Linked DNA regions of Parazoarcus communis. The protein of the gene in region 2 interacts with the protein of the main gene of each other region in a pairwise test. Links are inferred from orthologs where the notes say so. Each region holds a gene or a part of one and is shown on either strand. Other genes may lie near its edges. The genes, in order: ndk and CEW87_RS11940.

Region 1 (6,298 bases), 240 kb from region 2 along the record:
GACTGCCCCAGTTGACGCCGATACGCACCGGCTTGTCGTACTTGCACGCAATCTCGACGATGGCAGCGAACTGCGGATCGCGCTTGCTGCCCGCACCGACGTTGCCGGGGTTGATGCGCAGCTTGGCCAGCGCCTCGGCGCAGGCAGGGTACTTCGAAAGCAGCGTATGCCCGTTGTAGTGGAAATCGCCCACCAGCGGCACATCCATGTTCAGTGCCAGCAGACGGTCACGGATATGCGGTACCGCCCGCGCCGCCTCTTCGTTATTCACCGTAATGCGGACCATCTCGGAGCCCGCGCGGGCGAGTTCGGCCACCTGCATCGCCGTACCGAGAATGTCGGCGGTGTCGGTGTTGGTCATCGACTGCACCACCACCGGCGCCCCTGCGCCCACGGCAACCTGCCCGATACGGACCAGGCGCGTATTGCGGCGTGGAGAGGGTGCGGAAATCAAACTGGATTGCGTCATGTCATTGAACCGTGAGACGGGCGACCGAAACCTTGGTGTGAGGCACGAGGTCGACCGGTTTTCCGTTGAATTCGAGCCGGACGCTGCGCGCATTGCCGATCACGAGCGCAAACGGCGGCGCCCCCTGAACCGTCCGCGAGCTTCCGGAGACCCCGATGCCCGAGAACAGGATCGCGCCGGAGGCGTCCTTCACTTCGACCCAGGATTCACCGGAAAAAACGAAGCGCAAGGGCGGCGGCACATCGGCTGCAGGCGCAGCGGCATCGACCGGTACAAGCGGAGCAGCAGCAGACACCGCAGGCGCTGCAGCAGGCGGTGCCACCGGCACAGCCAGGGCACCAGACGCCAAAGGCGTTGCGGATTCAGGCACAGGTGCAACGGTGGCTGCAGGCTCGGCAAGCGGTGGATCGACCTCGACCGCGACGGGCGCCGACGAAGCCAGCACCTCTTCAGCCTCGCTCTGCGTCATGGGCGCCATGCCAGGCTCGATGACTTCAACATCGGACTGCGTCGGCGTCTCGAACCAGCCGAAATACCCGCCGGCCGAAATCAGCACCAGCAGCAGGCCTGCAACCACCGCCGCCGGCACGACATTGAACTTGAACCCGCGATTGGCTGGCATGTCGCCTTCGGCATTCGAAACCGGCGTCAGGTCAACGGCGGCAGACGCTTCGGCGCCCACTGCGGCCAGCACCGCCTCCGGGTCCAGCCCCAGATGCCGGGCGTAGTTGCGCACGAATCCGCGCACGAATGCCGGCCCTGGCAGGATCTCGTAGTGTCCGCTCTCGATCGCAACCAACTGCCGCATTGAAAGCTTCAATGCCTGAGCGACCTCTTCAAGCGACTCGCCGCGCACTTCACGCGCCTTGCGCAGCATGGTGCCGGCAGGCGTCTGTGCGGTTTCCGTCATCGTGACGGCATCGGACTGCGTGCTACTCACTCGTACTTCCCTTGCATCATCAAGACATGTTCAGCGGAGTCGGCAAAACGGCTACGCAACTGCTCGGCATAACTGGCCTCTGCATTGCGCTCGCCAAGCTTGCGCGCGGTGCGCAAACCGAGCCAGACCGATGCAGCGCTCGACCTGAGTTGCTGGTGCAACCGGTTGAGCTGCTCGTGCGCAGCCTGATAATTGCCACGCCGATAGGCAATGGCAGCCAGCTGATAGAGCGCCTCGGCATTGGCCGGATCAGCCTGGATCGCAAGCATGAACTGCTGCTCCGCCTCCGCGTCCTTGTTCAGCCGCAGCTGGCACAGGCCTGCATTGGTGTACGGACGCGTCGGATAACGGTAGTACGGATTGCGGGCAGCGCGGGCAAATCGCTCCATCCCTTCGGCCTCACGCCCCTGCAGGCAAAGAAACCAGCCATAGCTGTTGTTGAAGTCGGGGTCGCCTGGCGCGGCATTGAGGGCCCGGGAAAAGTACTCTCCAGCCGAGCCGTTCTCGTCGATCATCATGTAGGTCAGCCCCATGAGATGAAAGGCGGGCGCATAAGCCGGGCTTTCAGCCAGAGCGAGCCTGCCCTCGTCGAGCGCGACATCATAGCGCCCGATCTCGAAATAGGCTTGACCGAGATCCACATGTACGCGAGCTCGGGCATCAGGCCCGGCAGCCGGCTGAACATCCGACATCGGACGCGACACCCCGACCGCATCGCCACTGACGCCGGAAGTCGGCGCCGTGACGCAGCCCCCGAGCCCCAGCGCCGAAACCAGCAATACCAGCGGCAACATCCTGACCGTCATCAGCGAACCTCCGTCGACTGCTTCAGGCGCACCACTGTGCGCCGGGTTTTGTCCTGAACCTGACCGGCCAACTGGCCGCAGGCAGCATCGACATCGTCACCGCGCGTCTTGCGCGTGGTGGTCACGATACCGGCATCGATCAGGATACCTGCAAAGCGCCGAATGCGGTCCGCCGGGGAGCGCAGAAAACCCGAATTGGGGAAGGGATTGAAGGGAATCAGGTTGAACTTGCATGGCACGTCACGCACCAGCGCAACAAGTTCATGTGCATGCGCATCACTGTCATTCACGCCGTCGAGCATCACGTACTCGAAGGTGACGAAGTCGCGCGGCGCACGGTCGAGATAGCGCACGCAAGCCGCCATCAGCTCGCGCAGAGGATACTTCTGGTTGATCGGCACCAGACGGTCGCGCAGCGCGTCATTGGATGCGTGCAGCGACACCGCTAGCGCAACGGGACACTCGTCGCGCAAGCGGTCCATTGCGGGCACGATACCCGAGGTCGACACCGTCACCCGCCTGCGCGAGAGGCCGTAGGCATGGTCGTCGAGCATCAGGCGCAGTGCAGTCACCACGTTATCGAAATTGGCGAGCGGTTCGCCCATGCCCATCATCACCACGTTGCTGATGATGCGGCCATTGTCCTTCTCGCCCGACTCGAGGTCGGCCGCTTCGTCGCGCGCAGCCCCGAGCAACTTGTTTGCAAGCCACAGCTGACCGATGATCTCGGCCGCGCTCAGGTTGCGGTTGAAGCCCTGCTTGCCCGTGGAGCAGAAGGCGCAATCGAGCGCACAGCCTGCCTGCGAGGAAATGCACAACGTGCCGCGGCTGGTTTCGGGAATGAACACCGTCTCCACCGCATTGGCGTTACCGACATCAAGCAACCACTTGCGCGTACCGTCGGTCGACACCGAATCGCGCACCGGCACTGGCGGCTGGATCAAGGCTACATCCTTGAGCTTGGCCCGCAGCGATTTCGCCACATCGGTCATCGCATCGAAGTCGTCGCAGCCTTCGTGATGCATCCAGCGCATCACCTGCCGCGCGCGAAACGGCTTCTCGCCCATCCCGGCAAACCAGGCGACGAGACCATCGACATCGAAATCGAGCAGATTGACCGGCTTATTCATCATTACCTCCAATGCAAACGGCCCGCCCGCGCGGTTCGCGGTGCATCACCGCGAAGCGGGCGAAGCGGGCCACAGGCATGGACCGCTTAGCGGGAGTAAACGTTCATGCCCGGGAAGAAGAAGGCGATTTCGTTCGCAGCCGTTTCCGGAGCGTCGGAACCGTGCACGGCATTGGCGTCGATCGAATCGGCGAAATCTGCACGGATGGTGCCCTTGTCGGCCTTCTTCGGGTCGGTGGCGCCCATCAGCTCACGGTTCTTGGCAATGGCGTTCTCGCCTTCCAGGGCCTGGATCATCACCGGGCCGGAAACCATGAAGGACACCAGATCCTTGAAGAAAGGACGCTCTTTGTGGACAGCGTAGAACTGGCCGGCTTCGAGCTCGGACAGGTGAACCATCTTTGCTGCGACAATCTTCAGGCCAGCTTCTTCGAAGCGGGCGTAAATCTGGCCGATCACGTTCTTGGCAACTGCGTCGGGCTTGATAATGGAAAGGGTGCGTTCGATGGCCATGGGGACAGCTCCGGTCTATGTTGAAAAAAGCCTCGCATTTTAGCAGGTTTTGCGGAACCGCCGCATGAGAGCCCGCCCACACTGCAAGCAGATGTGACGCCTGCCCAAAGGCCCGGTGACACATCCCTCCCGATAGCGGGAACCTCTCGCGATCGTCTTGGGTCATTCACCAACACTACAATCAACGGCGTGACCTGCGGCCCACCGACGACGTCGCGCCCGATGCAGAAGACTGCCCACTCATGGAGCCTCAATGCTCACCGCGCTTGCCCTGATCGGTCTGACTGCGCTTCTTGCCCCCTGGCTGGGCAAGGTGCTTGGCACGCGCGCCGGCTGGCTGCTGGCGCTTGCGCCGCTTTACGGATTCGGCTGGCTGCTGAGCCAGATCGCGGCAGTCTCCAGCGGCAATTCCGTGCTCGCATCCGTCGCCTGGATCCCTGCGCTCGACGTCACCCTGTCCTTCCGTCTCGATGGCCTGTCGATGCTGTTCGGCCTGCTGGTAACCGGGATCGGCACGCTGATTGTTCTTTATGCTGGCAGCTACCTGTCCGACCACCATCACCTCGGCCGCTTCTACGCTTTCCTGCTTGCGTTCATGGCGGCCATGCTCGGCCTGGTGCTGGCCGACGACCTGATCGCGATGTTCGTGTTCTGGGAGCTCACCAGCGTCAGCTCCTACCTGCTGATCAGCTTTCAGCACGAACGTGCAGCCTCTCGCCGCGCCGCGCTGCAGGCGCTGCTGATTACCGGCGGCGGAGGGCTCGCGCTGCTCGCCGGATTGATCCTGCTCGGCCTCGCAGCAGACGCCTGGCAGTTCTCGGCCCTGTCGGCGGCGGCGATCGAGGGGCATGCGTTCTACCCGGCCATCCTGGTGCTGGTGTTGCTGGGCTGTTTCACCAAATCCGCTCAAGTCCCCTTCCACCTGTGGCTTCCGAACGCGATGGAGGCGCCGACACCCGTTTCTGCCTACCTGCATTCAGCCACCATGGTCAAAGCAGGCGTGTATCTGCTCGCACGACTGAACCCGGTGATGGGCGGCGAGGACGGCTGGGGCACCATCCTGGTCGTGGTCGGCGCTGCCACCTCCATCGTCGGTGCCGTACTTGCGCTGCGCCAGACCGACCTCAAGCGCATCCTCGCCTACACCACGGTCACGGTCCTCGGTCAGCTCACCATGCTGATCGGCACCAATACCACCTACGGCCTTCAGGCATTCGCCATCTACCTGCTGGCGCATTCGCTTTACAAGGGGGCCCTGTTCATGGCGGTCGGTGCCGTCGACCATGCAACGGGCACCCGCGAACTGGGGCGCCTGGGCGGACTGATCAGGTTCATGCCGCTGACCGGCGCCGCGGTCGCACTGGCCGCCTTCTCCAACGCCGGCCTGCCGCCCTTTTTCGGCTTCATCGCAAAAGAGTTCAAATACACCGGGTTGATCGAGATGGGCCCGCTGGGCTGGGCAAGCACAGCAGTGATGATTGTCAGCAATGCGCTGCTGCTGGCCGCCGCGGGCCTGGTGTTCATCCGCACCTTCCTTGGCCGCCAGGGCGCTTATCCTCGCGCCCCGCACGAGGTCAGCCTGCTGATGTGGCTGGGCCCGATGCTGCTGGCGGTTGGCGGTTTCCTGCTCGGCGCCTTCAACGGTATCGCAGAGGTGTGGCTGATCGACAGTGCAGTACAGGCGGTGGCCCGCGACGCGGTTCCGGTCAAGCTGTACTTGTGGGGCGGTATCACCCCGGCGGTCGTCGCCAGCGTGATCACGGTCTCCCTCGGCGCCTTCATCTATCTGCAGCGTCGCCTGGTTCGTCACTGGCTGGCGCGCTGGCGACGTGTGTGGCTGATCAGTGGCGATCTGCTGTGGGATCGCCTGCTGAAGCGCATTTTCATCATCGCCGGAAAAGTCGCCGACCGCTTCCAGCATGGTTCATTGCGTCAACACATTGCACTTCTGGCCTTGGTGACTGCAGTGTTCGCCCTGCTCGGCACCGTGCTCGCCAGCGACCACGGTGCGCGCCTGCCTGCCACAAGCGAACTGTCCTGGCTGGCGACTGCCGGCTGCCTGCTGGCAGCGCTCGGCGCAGCAGGCGCCGCGGTGATGCGCGACCGCATCGCGCTGATCACTGCGCTCGGCGCCAGCGGGCTGGGTATCGGACTGTTCTTTCTGGCGGTTGGCGCGCCGGACGTTGCGATCACCCAGATCATGGTGGAAACACTGACCGTGATTTTTCTGGCGCTGGTGCTGAACGGTCTGCCAGCAGTGCAGATCATCGGCTGGCGCAATTCACGGCGCCGCCGCCTGCACCTGATCGTCGCCGCAGGCTTCGGCATCGCAGTGACGCTGGTCATCCTGACCGCCATCAGCCAGCCACTGCCCGAAGGCCTTGCCGCCTGGTACCTTGCAAACAGCCTGCCAAGTGGTCACGGCGCCAACGTCGTAAACG
Region 2 (6,308 bases):
TTATGCGGTTGCCGCCCGCAGCAGCGGTCGAGTCAAGCGGTGGGATGACATTGATCAACCGGGAATCGTCGTTGCCGTCGCCAAGGGCACGATCCATGAGCAGGTCATGGTCGACAAGCTTCGTCACGCCAGGCTCGCGATACTCGGATCACCTCATGCGCGTGAAGAGGAGGTTGCATCCGGCCGTGCCGACGTTTTCATGACCGACTACCCTTTTAGCCAGCGCATGCTCGACCGGTCCGACTGGGCGCGCCTGATTTCGCCCGGCACCCCCTACCACATTACGCCATACGCATGGGCTGTAGCTCCTGGTGACGCCACTTGGTTCAAGCGGCTCGAAACCTATCTCCAGGCGATAAAGCAGGATGGACGACTGGTACGCGCCGCGCGACGCCACGGGCTCGAGCCCATCGTCATCACACGCTGAACACGGATTCGAGATGAACGCACGACGTCGCAGGCGACTCGCTGATTTCGGCTTCCTTGCCCTGCTTTGCGTCTGTGCGCTACTGGCTTGGGCGGGTTTCGAGTATCACTTCTCAAGGGTCCTTGAGGACGTGCGCACTGCGCATGAACAAGTTTTGCAGCGCGACACCCGTCATCTGAACACGCACATCGGACATCTGCTACGGAACGTCGATCTCAACCTGATTTCCCTTGGACGAGCCATCGACGCCGATGCTCCATCACCTGAATGGACCAGCCGTCTCGAGTCCGTGATCCAGCACATCCCCTACCTGCGCTCGCTCTCTGTGGTGGCCGCAGACGGCACGGTCATAGCGAGCACCACGCCCGAGAATCGGGGAACAGCGCTCAGGCTCGACAGCTACCACCCTCCCGATCGTACCCGGGGAGACATCCTGCAGATCGGCCCGCCACACGCCGGGCGCGACCTTGCCGACGCCCGGCCGGCGGATGATTCGCTGACGCCGACACCCGACCTGGGCTTTGTCCCGATTGCACGTTCATTCAGACCGGGGAACGCGCCCCCGGTCGCGCTTCTTGCCACCTTGGACCTCGACTACCTCGAACGTATTCTCGACGACTTCAGAACCACCCATGGCGACCGCATCAGCCTCTTCCGGCTCGATGGAATACGCCTGCTCGATACCGCAACCGCAGACACGGCGCTGCAGCAACTCGAACAAGCGCTCGCCCTTCGCTGGCAGGCAGGCGAAACGGCAGGGATGCAGACACTGGACGGCGAACAGGGGCACCTGCTTGTAAGCTACCAACTCAACGAGCGTCTTCCATTCGCAGTGGTCATCAGCAGCGCGCTCGACGAGGCACTCGCAGGCGCGTATGCCGAAAGCCGCAGCAGCGCACTCATCTTCCTGCCGCTGAGCCTGCTCGGGCTCGGCTGCACGCTGGCCGCCTATCTGTATTTCCGACGCGCCGGACAGCATGAACGAAGCCTGCGCCATCGCGCCGAGGCGCGCCGCCACCTCCTCGAAAGTGCGCTCAACGCGAGCGCCACCGCCGTTGTAATCACCGGTACCGACGCGCGCATCGAATGGGCCAATCCAGCCTTCACCACCCTCACCGGCTATGGCCTGAGCGAGGCAGTCGGGCGCATGCCCAAGGAACTGGTTCGATCCGGCCAACAAAGCCGTGAGTTCTACGAAAGCATGTGGCGCACCATCCTCTCGGGCGCGGTATGGCGCGGGGAGCTCGTCAACCGGCGCAAGGACGGCAGCCTGTATGACGAGGCGCTCACCATTACACCTGTGCGCGATGAGCAGGGCACACTGACGCATTTCATCGCCATCAAGGAAGACATCACCGCTACCCGGGCCGCGCGCAAGGATCTGCAGGCTGCCTACGCCCGCTTGCAGACCGTGGTCGACCACTTCCCGGGCGCGGTGATCATGGAAGACATGCAGGGACAGATCACCCTGCTCAACGACAAAGTCTTCGACCTCATGAATATGCCGCGCCCGCCGGGCAATCTCGCGGGCGCATCGATCAAGAGCCTCACGCTCGCCGCCGGCAAGCTCAGTCTGGACCCGACGACATTTGCGCAACGTCTCGACATGCTGCGCGAGCGCGCGCAGACCGTCTATGGCGAAGAACTGGCACACCGCGACGGGCGCTGGATTGAGCGTGACTTCATTCCGATCCGGAGCACGGGAAGCACTGACGCACTGCTGGGCTTCCTGCGCGTCTATCGCGATGTGAGCGCTCGCAAGCAGCAGGAGAAAGCTCTGTGGCTGCTTGCCACCACCGACCCGCTGACAGGTGTTCGCAACCGTCGCGCGTTTCTGGACAAGGTCGATGCTGAGCTGGTTCGGGTGCGCCGCTACCGCAACAACGCGGCGCTGATGATGCTGGACCTCGATTACTTCAAGCGCGTCAACGACCTGCACGGCCATGCGGCAGGCGATGCCATGCTGTGCCACGTTGTAACGCTTGCGCACTCGCTGCTGCGAGCGTCCGACCTCATCGGCCGTCTGGGCGGCGAGGAGTTCGCGATCCTGCTGCCGGCTACCGGTTTGGCGGGCGCGCTCGAACTGGCCGAACGCCTTCGCAGCACGCTTGAGAACACCCCACTGGTCTACCAGAACCGCGACATCGGCGCGACGACCAGCATCGGTGTAAGCCTGATGCAGGCTGACGACAGCAATGCAGAAATGATTCTGGCCCGCGCCGACAGCGCACTCTACGCAGCCAAGCACAACGGCCGCAACCGGGTGGAGCAGGCCTGAACCAGCGCCCGCCCGAGCACTCCCCGCTCAGGCTTCGGCAGCCCGAAATGTCCCTGCCTCTGTCACCAGCCAGTCCATCGCCCGGTCGTGGGCCTGGGGCAGCACGGAATCAACCCGTCCCAACTCGAACCCGACCCCGACAGTCACCGTTCGCATGATCGCCAGCGTACGGTCGAAATACCCGCCGCCATAGCCAAGGCGAAAACCCTGCGCATCGAAGGCATTGAGCGGCACCAGCACCACGTCGGGCACGACAGCCGCGCCCTCACCGGGAAACGGAATGCCATGACGATCGGTCTGAAGCAGCATGCCGGGTCGCCAGCAGCGAAATATCAGGGGTGCGTCCTTCTCCAGCACGACCGGCAGGGCGGCACGACGGTCCGCGTCGGCTGTCAGCCAGCACGTCACCCATTCGCGCAAGTCGGGCTCTGCACGATACGGCCAGCAAAACGCAAGGACACGGGGCTGCAGCGCGGCAACAAGCTGATCAAGGTGGGTTTCGAGCTGGCGAACACGCCCGGCGCGGGACGCCGGCGAAAGCGCTTCGCGAGCAGCCAGCGCACGATCGCGAAGCACGCGTCGCCGAGCCTGGATATCGTCGGAAAGGGCAGGGAAACTGGCAGTCACTGTGATATGGTGATTCGATCTTAAACGGGGATGTTACGGGATGCACAAGGCTTCATGGGGAATGCTGTTCGCAGCATGCCTGGTATTTGCGACGAGCGCTTTCGGACAACAGGGAGAGGCGCGAATTCTCGCCGCCCGGGAGGCCATCCGCACAGGTGATCGCAACACGCTGGAACGGCTGGCGCAACAACCCGACACCCACCTGCTCGACCCCTATGTCCGCTACTGGCTGCTGCTCAACAAGCTTGCCCGACCCGATGCGCCCCCCGCAACCGAGCTGGCAGACTTCCTGATGCAGGAGGCAGGCTCAGTGCTTGCCGAACGCCTGCGCGCCGACTGGCTGCGAAGGCTCGCCAAGGACAGCGACTGGGCCGGCTTTCTGCGGCTCTATCCGGATCTGCAAAGCCCTGACGGCGAGCTGCGCTGCCATCACTGGACCGCCAGGCTCATGAACGGCGATCGCGGCGTACTGGCCGACGTCGCTGCACAATGGCACGACCTCACCGACGCACACAGCGCCTGCGACACCGTGCTGCGGGCTGCCGTCAGCAGCGGGGTCGTGAGCGCCGACGACGCGTGGTGGCGCTTCAGGCGACAGGTCGAAAACCGCAATACCGGCAACGCACGCAGCACGCTTGCATGGCTCGACGATGGCGACAGCAGCGCACTCGAACAGGTCATGAAGAGCCCGGCTCAATACCTCGACCGCCTGCCCGCCAATTTCGCCACCAACCGCGGCGGCCGGGAACTGGCGCTGGCCGCGCTGGTCCGCCTCGTCCGCGAAGACATGCCCGGTGCGCACGTGCGCCTGATCCGCCTGCAGGACCGGCTCGGCGCCGATGACCGCGCCTATGTCTATTCGGCCCTCGCGCTGCGCGCATCGTGGGCGCAGGACAGGATGGCCAGAGACTGGTTCAGTGCTGCCGGCGACATTCCGATGACGGCCGAACAGCGCGCGTGGCGCGTTCGTTCAGCACTGCGCGACAACGACTGGAACGCAGTGCTTGGGGCGATCGAGCGGCTGAACGCGGATGAACAGCAGCAAGCGGAGTGGATCTACTGGCGCGCCCGCAGCCTTGCCGGCCTCAACCGTCGTGCCGAGGCAGAAGCGCTCTATGCCCGCATAGCAGGCGCCCCCCACTTCTACGGCATGCTCGCGGGCGACGAACTCGGGCGCCCCTTTGTTGTTTCGCCCGGTGCCACGGCATTGAGCGCGGATCAGCTTCGCCTCGCCGAGGACGACCCCGGGTTGCGCCGTGCCATCGCGCTGTTCCAGCTCGACATGCGGACCGAGGCCGTGCGCGAGTGGAACTGGTCCTTGCGCGGACAGGACGAGGTATTCCGGCTCGCGGCCTCCCGCCTCGCCCTCAAGTACGATATTTTCGACCGCGCCATCAATACCGCCGAACTCGCCAGCCCGAACGGCGCCTTTGATCTGCGCTTTCTCACCCCGTACCGGGATCTCATCGAACCACAGGTCCGCAGCCAGGGTCTGGACATGAACTGGGTCTACGGCCTGATGCGCCAGGAGAGCCGCTTTGTCGTCCCCGCGCGCTCGAGTTCCGGCGCACAAGGCCTGATGCAGGTGATGCCGGCCACGGGCAAGTGGGTCGCAGGCAAGATCGGCATGAGCGGCTACCATCAGGGCCTGCTGGCCGAGCCCAACACCAACGTGCAGCTCGGCACCAGCTACATGCGCCTCATCCTTGAAGATCTCGACAATCATCCGGTGCTGGCCAGTGCAGGCTACAACGCCGGGCCGGGACGCGCCAAGCGCTGGCGCGACGCGCGTCCGCTGGAAGGTGCAATCTATGTCGAAACCATTCCCTTCGACGAAACCCGCGACTATGTAAAGAAGGTCATGGCGAATACCGTGATCTATGCAGCCATGCTCGACGGCCAGCCACAGTCGCTCAAGGCGCGGCTTGGCACCATTGCACCGCGGCCGGACGCACAATGACCCCATTCACATTAGTCGCTAAACTCATGCACTACGCGCCGGAGCAACAATCACGATGATTCCACAACGTGTCGTTCTGATCGGCGGTACCGGTTTTCTCGGCACCGCCATCGCCAACAGGCTGGCTGAAGCCGGCGTCAGCGTGCTGATTCCGACGCGCCGGCGCAGTCGTGCAGGGCGTGTATTGCTCCTGCCCAACGTCGAGGTGATCGAGGCCGACTGCCATGACGAGGCAACCCTTTCCCGCCTGTTTGCCGACGCCGATGCCGTGGTGAACCTCGTCGGCATCCTGCACTCGCGCAGTGCGTCGCCCTACGGGCCCGACTTTGCCCGCGCCCATGTCGAACTCCCGGAAAGGATCGTAGCCGCCTGCAAGACAGGCGGCGTGCGACGGCTCATTCACGTCAGCGCGCTCGGCGCCGATGCCGATGGCCCTTCCGAGTATCAGCGCTCCAAGGCCGCAGGCGAACTCGCCATCCGCGCCGCCGCGCCCGAGGTCGAATGGACCATCCTGCGACCGTCGGTCATTTTCGGCCGCGACGACAGCTTCCTGAACCTGTTCGCAAAGCTGGCCTCGGTCTTCCCGGTCCTGCCGCTTGGTGGCGCAAACGCCCGCTTTCAGCCGGTCTATGTGGAAGACGTTGCCGAGGTGGTGTGGCGCTGCCTCACCGACACTTCGGCCAACGGCCAGACGCTGGAACTTGCCGGGCCAAGCGTCTATACGCTGCGCCAGCTGGTCGAGTACGTCTCCGCGCTGGTCGGCCACCCGCGCCCGGTCATTCCGCTCCCCGAGGGCCTCGCGATGTTTCAGGCCAGGCTGATGGAGCTCGCACCGCAGCCCTTAATGAGCCGTGACAATGTGCGCTCGATGCGTGCTGACAACGTTGCCAGCGGCACGCCCCTGCCCTTCGGGCTGGTCCCGACTGCGATCGAATCGGTCGTACCAGGATGGCTCGGCAAGGCCACACAACGCGCCATGTATAACCCCCTGCGTCGCCACGCGCGACGCTAACCCC

The links.
Region 1: the proteins of CEW87_RS11940 (region 2) and ndk interact in binary tests that used the Escherichia coli proteins (3 or more experiments, as listed by UniProt). The link is inferred for Parazoarcus communis from one-to-one orthologs.

What each region holds. Positions count from the first base shown.
Region 1 is NZ_CP022188.1:2,362,088-2,368,385, reverse strand. Bases 2,145-5,008 are described here. They hold ndk (nucleoside-diphosphate kinase), read right to left. Parts: upstream 3,858-5,008; coding sequence 3,432-3,857; downstream 2,145-3,431. Other genes in these bases: mbhE (hydrogen gas-evolving membrane-bound hydrogenase subunit E), read left to right, coding at 4,111-5,008; rlmN (23S rRNA (adenine(2503)-C(2))-methyltransferase RlmN), read right to left, coding at 2,215-3,345; pilW (type IV pilus biogenesis/stability protein PilW), read right to left, coding at 2,145-2,215. In the rest of the region: ispG (flavodoxin-dependent (E)-4-hydroxy-3-methylbut-2-enyl-diphosphate synthase), read right to left, coding at 1-469; CEW87_RS10800 (RodZ domain-containing protein), read right to left, coding at 471-1,409; more of pilW, read right to left, coding at 1,406-2,144; more of mbhE, read left to right, coding at 5,009-6,298. UniProt on the Escherichia coli protein: Major role in the synthesis of nucleoside triphosphates other than ATP. The ATP gamma phosphate is transferred to the NDP beta phosphate via a ping-pong mechanism, using a phosphorylated active-site intermediate.
Region 2 is NZ_CP022188.1:2,597,339-2,603,646, reverse strand. The notes cover bases 1,508-4,381. They hold CEW87_RS11940 (5-formyltetrahydrofolate cyclo-ligase), read right to left. Parts: upstream 3,282-4,381; coding sequence 2,733-3,281; downstream 1,508-2,732. Other genes in these bases: CEW87_RS11935 (lytic transglycosylase domain-containing protein), read left to right, coding at 3,373-4,381; CEW87_RS11945 (diguanylate cyclase), read left to right, coding at 1,508-2,705. Outside these bases: CEW87_RS11950 (substrate-binding periplasmic protein), read left to right, coding at 1-427; more of CEW87_RS11945, read left to right, coding at 441-1,507; more of CEW87_RS11935, read left to right, coding at 4,382-5,292; CEW87_RS11930 (complex I NDUFA9 subunit family protein), read left to right, coding at 5,348-6,304. UniProt on the Escherichia coli protein: Involved in the removal of 5-formyltetrahydrofolate.